3 regions of the Pseudomonas sp. IT-P74 genome follow, and region 3 is predicted to be linked to each of the others. Evidence: predicted binding sites of a transcription regulator. Region 3 holds the regulator's gene; each other region holds the start of a gene.
What was found. The regulator sigma-54, encoded in region 3, starts transcription at its own class of promoters, with help from an activator protein. The targets are predictions, from matches to a motif close to ANTGGCATNNANNTTGCTNT.
Positions count from the first base shown of each region.

Region 1: the regulator sigma-54 is predicted to act here: its motif matches at 990-1,009, upstream of ACM6J5_RS21200 (flagellar basal body rod protein FlgF).
Region 2: the regulator sigma-54 is predicted to act here: its motif matches at 1,120-1,139, upstream of ACM6J5_RS07420 (DNA translocase FtsK).

Region 1 covers NZ_CATKQD010000055.1:182,076-184,324, forward strand. The annotation lists gene ACM6J5_RS21190 (nitrate reductase cytochrome c-type subunit) at 1-254, shown strand, start outside; gene ACM6J5_RS21195 (cytochrome c3 family protein) at 264-860, shown strand; gene ACM6J5_RS21200 (flagellar basal body rod protein FlgF) at 1,064-1,804, shown strand; gene flgG (flagellar basal-body rod protein FlgG) at 1,850-2,249, shown strand, end outside.
Region 2 covers NZ_CATKQD010000008.1:77,633-79,881, reverse strand. The annotation lists gene ACM6J5_RS07420 (DNA translocase FtsK) at 1-883, opposite strand, end outside; gene trxB (thioredoxin-disulfide reductase) at 1,190-2,149, shown strand; gene aat (leucyl/phenylalanyl-tRNA--protein transferase) at 2,212-2,249, shown strand, end outside.
Region 3 covers NZ_CATKQD010000093.1:148,511-150,759, forward strand. The annotation lists gene ACM6J5_RS28435 (RNA polymerase factor sigma-54) at 219-1,712, shown strand; gene hpf (ribosome hibernation-promoting factor, HPF/YfiA family) at 1,787-2,095, shown strand; gene ptsN (PTS IIA-like nitrogen regulatory protein PtsN) at 2,108-2,249, shown strand, end outside.

The DNA.
Region 1 (2,249 bases), on a different contig from region 3:
CCATCGACATGAACAGCAACAAGTGCCTGACCTGCCACAGTCGCGCCAACAGTGCGCGTACCCAGGCGCCGATGATCAGCATCACTCACTACATGGACCGCGACGGCCAGGCATTGGCCGCGGTGTCGCCGCGCCGATACTTCTGCAACCAGTGTCACGTGCCGCAAAAGGATGTGAAGCCACTGGTGAGCAACAGCTTCAAGAACATCGATCAGGTCTTGCAAGACGAAATCAACCACCAGCCGAAACCTTGAGGAAAGGCCATGAAATCTTTGCTTGCCTTGCTCAAGGATTATTGGGCTGTGCTGCGTCGGCCCAGCGTGCATTACAGCCTGGGCTTCCTGACCCTGGGCGGGTTTATCGCCGGGGTGATTTTCTGGGGTGGGTTCAACACCGCGCTGGAAGCGACCAACACCGAGAAGTTCTGCACGTCCTGCCATGAAATGCGCGACAACGTGTTTGTCGAGTTGCAGGAAACCATTCACTACACCAACCGCTCGGGCGTGCGCGCCACGTGCCCGGACTGTCACGTCCCGCACGAGTGGACGCACAAGATCGCCCGCAAGATGCAGGCTTCCAAGGAGGTCTGGGGCAAGCTGTTCGGCACTATCAGTACCCGGGACAAGTTTCTGGGCATGCGCCGGGAGCTGGCCGAACACGAGTGGGCACGGCTCAAGGCCAACGATTCCCGGGAGTGTCGCAACTGCCATAACTTCGAGTTCATGGACTTCACACGCCAGGGTAAACGTGCCGCCAACATGCACTCCACCTCCTTGGCCAGTGGCCAGGCGACCTGTATCGATTGCCATAAAGGCATTGCCCACAAATTGCCCGACATGAGCGGCGTGAAAGGTTGGTAGCCGGCTTTTCACGGCATTGCCGCCAAGCGGCATAACCGCGCCGGTTTTTCGTCTTCGATACATCGTTCGATTCCCTTCTGATTAGCCTCCAGCCCCTTGTTTAAAGGGGGTTGGAGCCGCTGCACGCAAGTTGGTCTGCAAATTGCTACAACCTGCGCAACACAGCAGTGGGCGGCAAACGTCCGGCAGGCAGAGGAACAATTGTGGACAAGTACCTTTATGTGGCAATGACCGGCGCCAGCCAGAATGCACTGGCGCAAAAGGCTCATGCCAACAACCTCGCGAACATCTCCACCAACGGCTTCCAGAAAGACCTGGAACAGGCCCGTTCGATGCCGGTGTTCGGTGACAGCTTTCCGGCGCGTGCGTTTGCCATGTCGGAACGCCCGGGCACGGATTTCTCCCCGGGTTCACTGGTGGAAACCGGTCGCGACCTCGACGTTGCCGTGCAAGGCAACGGCTGGATTGCCGTGCAGACGCCCGATGGCGGTGAAAGCTACGTGCGCACCGGCAGCCTGAACGTTGACGCCCTGGGCGTGCTGCGCGCCGGCAATGGCATGCCGGTCATGGGCAATGGCGGGCCGATTGCCGTGCCGCCCGAGCAGCAGATCGAAGTTGGCGAGGACGGCACCATCAGCATCCGCGCGATGGGTGAAGGTCCTCGGGTGATGGCTGAAGTCGACCGCATCAAACTGGTCAACCCGGACCTCAAGAACATGAGCAAGGGCCTGGATGGTTCGATCCACACCAAGGACGGCGCGCCTGCGCAGGCCGATGCCAACGTCAAGCTGGTGTCCGGGTTCCTCGAGTCGAGCAATGTCAATGCCGTGGAAGAGATGACCTCGGTACTGGCCTTGGCCAAGCAGTTCGAACTGCACATCAAGATGATGAACACCGCCAAAGACGATGACCAGGCCATGGCTCGGGTCTTGCAGATCAGCTAATTACCAGAACGTCGCGCCGTAAAACAGGCGCACGAGGAGAATCGAATGCTTCCGGCTCTATGGGTTGCCAAGACAGGTCTGTCCGCCCAGGACACCAACCTGACCACCATTTCCAACAACCTGGCCAACGTGTCGACCACGGGTTTCAAACGTGACCGCGCCGAGTTCCAGGACTTGCTCTACCAGATCAAACGCCAGCCAGGCGCCCAGTCGACCCAGGACAGCGAACTGCCGTCGGGTCTGCAACTGGGTACTGGTGTGCGCATCGTCGGCACCCAGAAAAACTTCACCGCCGGCAGCCTGCAAACCACCGAGCAGCCACTGGACATGGCCATCGACGGTCGCGGGTTCTTCCAGATCCTGCAACCGGACGGCACCACGTCCTACACCCGTGACGGTACGTTCCACCTGGACTCCAACGGTCAGATCGTGAACGCCAGCGGCT
Region 2 (2,249 bases), on a different contig from region 3:
GCTTCTCTTTTTCGACGCGCTTGCTCGGTGCGGCGGGCTTTGGCGGCGCGGGCGCAATCACCGGCGGCACCTGCTTCTCACGCTCGGACATGTGCTTGCTCAGGGCTTGCTCACGCTCGATCAGGCGCTCCTTGACCTTGGCCTGCTCGCGCTTGTCGGTGACGGTCGGCGCGACCACTTCATCCATACGGTCGTCGACTTCACGCAACTGGGCGACCAGCTGTTTGCGCTCGGTACGGGCTGCCCACCAGCGATTGGCGGCGCCCTGGAACAGTTCGAACAGGTCGAGGGTGATCTTGCCAGTGATGTCCATCACTTTGAACCACGACAGGTCGGTAAACACGGTCAGGCCGAACAGGAACAAGGCAATGAACAACAGCGTGCTGCCCTGGATATTCAGGGCGTTCCTGGCCAGTTCGCCGAGGCTTTCCCCCAGCGCACCGCCCGCACCGGCCGGCAGACCGGTCGCGGCATGAAAATGGATATGGGCCAGGGCGGCGCCCGACAGCACCAGGAACACCAGGCCGATCAGGCGCCAGGAGAACAACCAGCCGCTCCATTGCCACGGTTCGTGGCGCTGGCGGAAGATCTGGTACGCCTTGACGGCCAGCAGCAACGGGAAGATGTAGGCGAAGTAACCCAGCACCATGAACAGGATATCGGCGCTGTAGGAGCCCGCTGGTCCGCCGAAGTTCTGCACGTCGTCGATCTTGCTGTTATGACTCCAGCCCGGATCATCCTTGCCATAGGTCAACAAGGCCATCATCAGGAACAGGCACAAGGCACCGATGGCGATCAGCGCACCTTCCTTGAGTCGGTAGTGCAAGTGCTGGCGCCAGAGTGGTACGACGGCTGGTTTAGGTGCTGCGGTGGATTTCTTCAAAACGCTTCTTTTCCTGCGCCTATGGCGCGTCCATCTGATGAATGTCTATAAAAACTGCAAAAAAACTGCCCAATCCAGGCAGGTAAAAAAGTTAACACGCGTTACCGGGACTACTTTTAACACTGCGCCCCGGTTTTTATAAACATGGCGCGCACTGAATATAGGTAACACGCAGGGCATTGTACGGGTTTGTACGCACGACGCCATGCTTGAGATCCTTGGGTGTAGCATAGTCAAAAGCATATGACATGCTGTTCAATTTGAGCATGCATTCTCTTTTGTGACAAAGGCTTATGAGGTGTTTTTATGAGCGAAGCGAAGCATTCACGCCTGATTATCCTGGGCTCCGGCCCCGCTGGTTACAGCGCGGCCGTTTATGCCGCCCGTGCCAACCTCAAGCCCGTTGTCATTACCGGCATCCAGGCAGGCGGCCAACTCACCACCACCGTTGAAGTGGATAACTGGCCAGGGGACGTTGAAGGCCTGACCGGACCGGTGCTGATGGATCGCATGCAAAAACACGCCGAGCGCTTTGCCACCGAGATCGTTTACGACCACATCCATACCGCCAAGTTGCAACAACGGCCGTTCGAGCTGATCGGCGATGGCGGCATCTACACCTGCGACGCACTGATCATTGCCACCGGTGCCTCCGCGCAATACCTGGGCCTGCCGTCGGAAGAAGCGTTTGCCGGCAAAGGGGTGTCGGCATGCGCGACCTGCGATGGATTTTTCTATCGCAATCAGGTGGTTGCGGTAGTCGGCGGCGGCAACACAGCGGTCGAAGAAGCCTTGTACCTGTCGAACATCGCCAAGGAAGTGCACCTGATTCACCGCCGCGACAAGCTGCGCTCGGAGAAGATCCTCCAGGACAAACTCTTCGAAAAAGCCGCCAATGGCAATATCCGCCTGCACTGGAACCAGAACCTGGACGAAGTGCTCGGCTATGCCAGCGGCGTGACCGGCGCCCGCCTGCGGGACAACCACACCGGCGAAACGAAGGAACTGCCACTGGCCGGGGTGTTTATCGCCATCGGCCATAAGCCCAACACCGACCTGTTCGCGGGCCAACTGGAAATGCGCGACGGGTATCTGCTGGTCAAGGGTGGCAGCGAAGGCAATGCCACCGCTACGGCGATTGCCGGGGTGTTTGCCGCCGGCGACGTGGCCGACCACGTTTATCGCCAGGCCGTTACGTCTGCCGGGGCTGGTTGCATGGCGGCGCTGGACGCTGAAAAATACCTCGACGACATTCCTGCCGTTTAAAGGCAAACTTTATGGCGGGCCAAAACCCGCCACTGCCCTCCCCTTCTGCAAGCCCGGATGCCATGCTGACTTGGTTACAACGCAACACCTTGCATTTCCC
Region 3 (2,249 bases):
GGGCACCTGACCGGCCCACTCACCAGCGCCTCGTGCCGACAAGCGTGGTCAGCCCCCGACAAGGGCAGCGCAGCAACACAACTTTATAGTTTTTTATTGTTACAGCGCTCTAGGCAAATCCTTCAGTTTCAGGCATATAATTTGCTTAAGTTTGGCGCCCCGGCGCCCTGTAGTGGATGGCGCATGTGCGCCGGCGAATAAGGTGTTAAGCCCCTGCCATGAAACCATCGCTAGTCTTGAGAATGGGCCAGCAGCTGACGATGACACCGCAGCTGCAACAGGCCATCCGCCTGCTCCAATTGTCGACCCTGGACCTGCAACAGGAAATCCAGGAGGCCCTGGAGTCCAATCCGATGCTCGAACGCCAGGAAGAAGGCGACGACTTCGACAACTCCGACCCCTTGGCCGACAACGCCGAACAAAAGCCCAACACGGATATTCAGGAACCTTCCTACCAGGAAAGCGCCCCTACGGTTGATAACCTTGAGGAAGGCGACTGGAACGAACGCATTCCCAACGAACTTCCCGTCGATACTGCCTGGGAAGACGTTTACCAGACCAGCGCCAGCAGCCTGCCCAGCAACGACGATGACGAGTGGGACTTCACCACCCGCACATCGGCCGGCGAAAGCCTGCAGAGCCACTTGCTGTGGCAACTGAACCTGGCCCCGATGTCCGACACCGATCGCCTGATCGCCGTGACCCTGATCGACTGCATCAACAATCAAGGTTACCTGGACGAAACCCTCGAGGAGATCCTCGAAGCCTTCGACCCGGAACTGGACATCGAACTGGACGAAATCGAAGCCGTCCTGCACCGCATCCAGCAATTCGAGCCTGCCGGCATCGGCGCCCGCAACCTGGGCGAATGCCTGCTGCTGCAATTGCGCCAGCTGCCTGCCAAGACCCCTTGGCTGGCCGAGGCCAAGCGCCTGGTCACCGATTACATCGACCTGCTTGGCAGCCGCGACTACAGCCAGTTGATGCGTCGCATGAAGCTCAAGGAAGACGAACTGCGCCAGGTCATCGAACTGGTCCAGAGCCTCAACCCGCGCCCGGGCTCGCAGATCGAGTCCACCGAAGCCGAGTATGTCGTTCCTGACGTCATCGTGCGCAAGGACAACGAGCGCTGGCTGGTGGAGCTCAATCAGGAGTCGGTGCCACGGCTGCGGGTCAATGCCCAATACGCCGGTTTCGTGCGCCGCGCCGACACCAGTGCCGACAACACCTTCATGCGCAATCAGTTGCAGGAGGCCCGCTGGTTCATCAAGAGCCTGCAAAGCCGCAATGAAACCCTGATGAAGGTTGCCACCCAGATCGTCGAGCATCAGCGCGGGTTCCTCGAATATGGCGACGAAGCCATGAAGCCGCTGGTCCTGCATGACATCGCCGAAGCGGTCGGCATGCATGAATCGACGATTTCACGGGTGACCACCCAGAAGTTCATGCACACCCCCCGGGGCATTTATGAACTGAAGTACTTTTTCTCCAGTCACGTAAGCACCTCCGAAGGCGGCGAATGCTCGTCCACGGCGATCCGGGCGATCATCAAAAAACTGGTTGCAGCGGAAAATCAGAAAAAGCCGTTGAGTGACAGCAAGATCGCTGGTTTACTGGAGGCACAAGGCATTCAGGTGGCTCGCCGCACCGTCGCCAAGTACCGCGAATCCCTCGGGATCGCGCCTTCGAGCGAACGCAAGCGGTTGATGTAGAGCCACGCCACAGCGTTCCAGTGGTAGATCATCTGATCTACCGCTTTATGCACTGGCAACGAAGGAGAAGCTGTATGCAAGTCAACATCAGTGGACACCAACTGGAAGTGACCGAACCTCTTCGCACCTACATCGGCGAAAAACTCGAACGATTGGAGCGACATTTCGACAAGATCACTAATGTGCAGGTCACGATGACCGTCGAAAAACTGAAGCAGAAAATCGAAGCCACGCTGCATATTCCCGGGAATGAAGTGGTCGCCAACGCGGAACATACCGATATGTACGCCGCGATCGACGCACTCACCGACAAGCTGGATAAACAACTCAAAAAGCATAAGGAAAAGACCCAGAGCCTCCTCCAGGGCGCAACCGGTCGTTAACACTCCCTACCCATGATCCGACTTGAAAGTATCCTGACCCCCGGCCGTTCCCTGGTGAACGTGCCGGGAGGCAGTAAAAAGAAAGCCCTCGAACAAATTGCCAATCTGATCGCCCGCGAAGTGCCGGCCCTGGAGATGCAAGATGTCTTCGAGG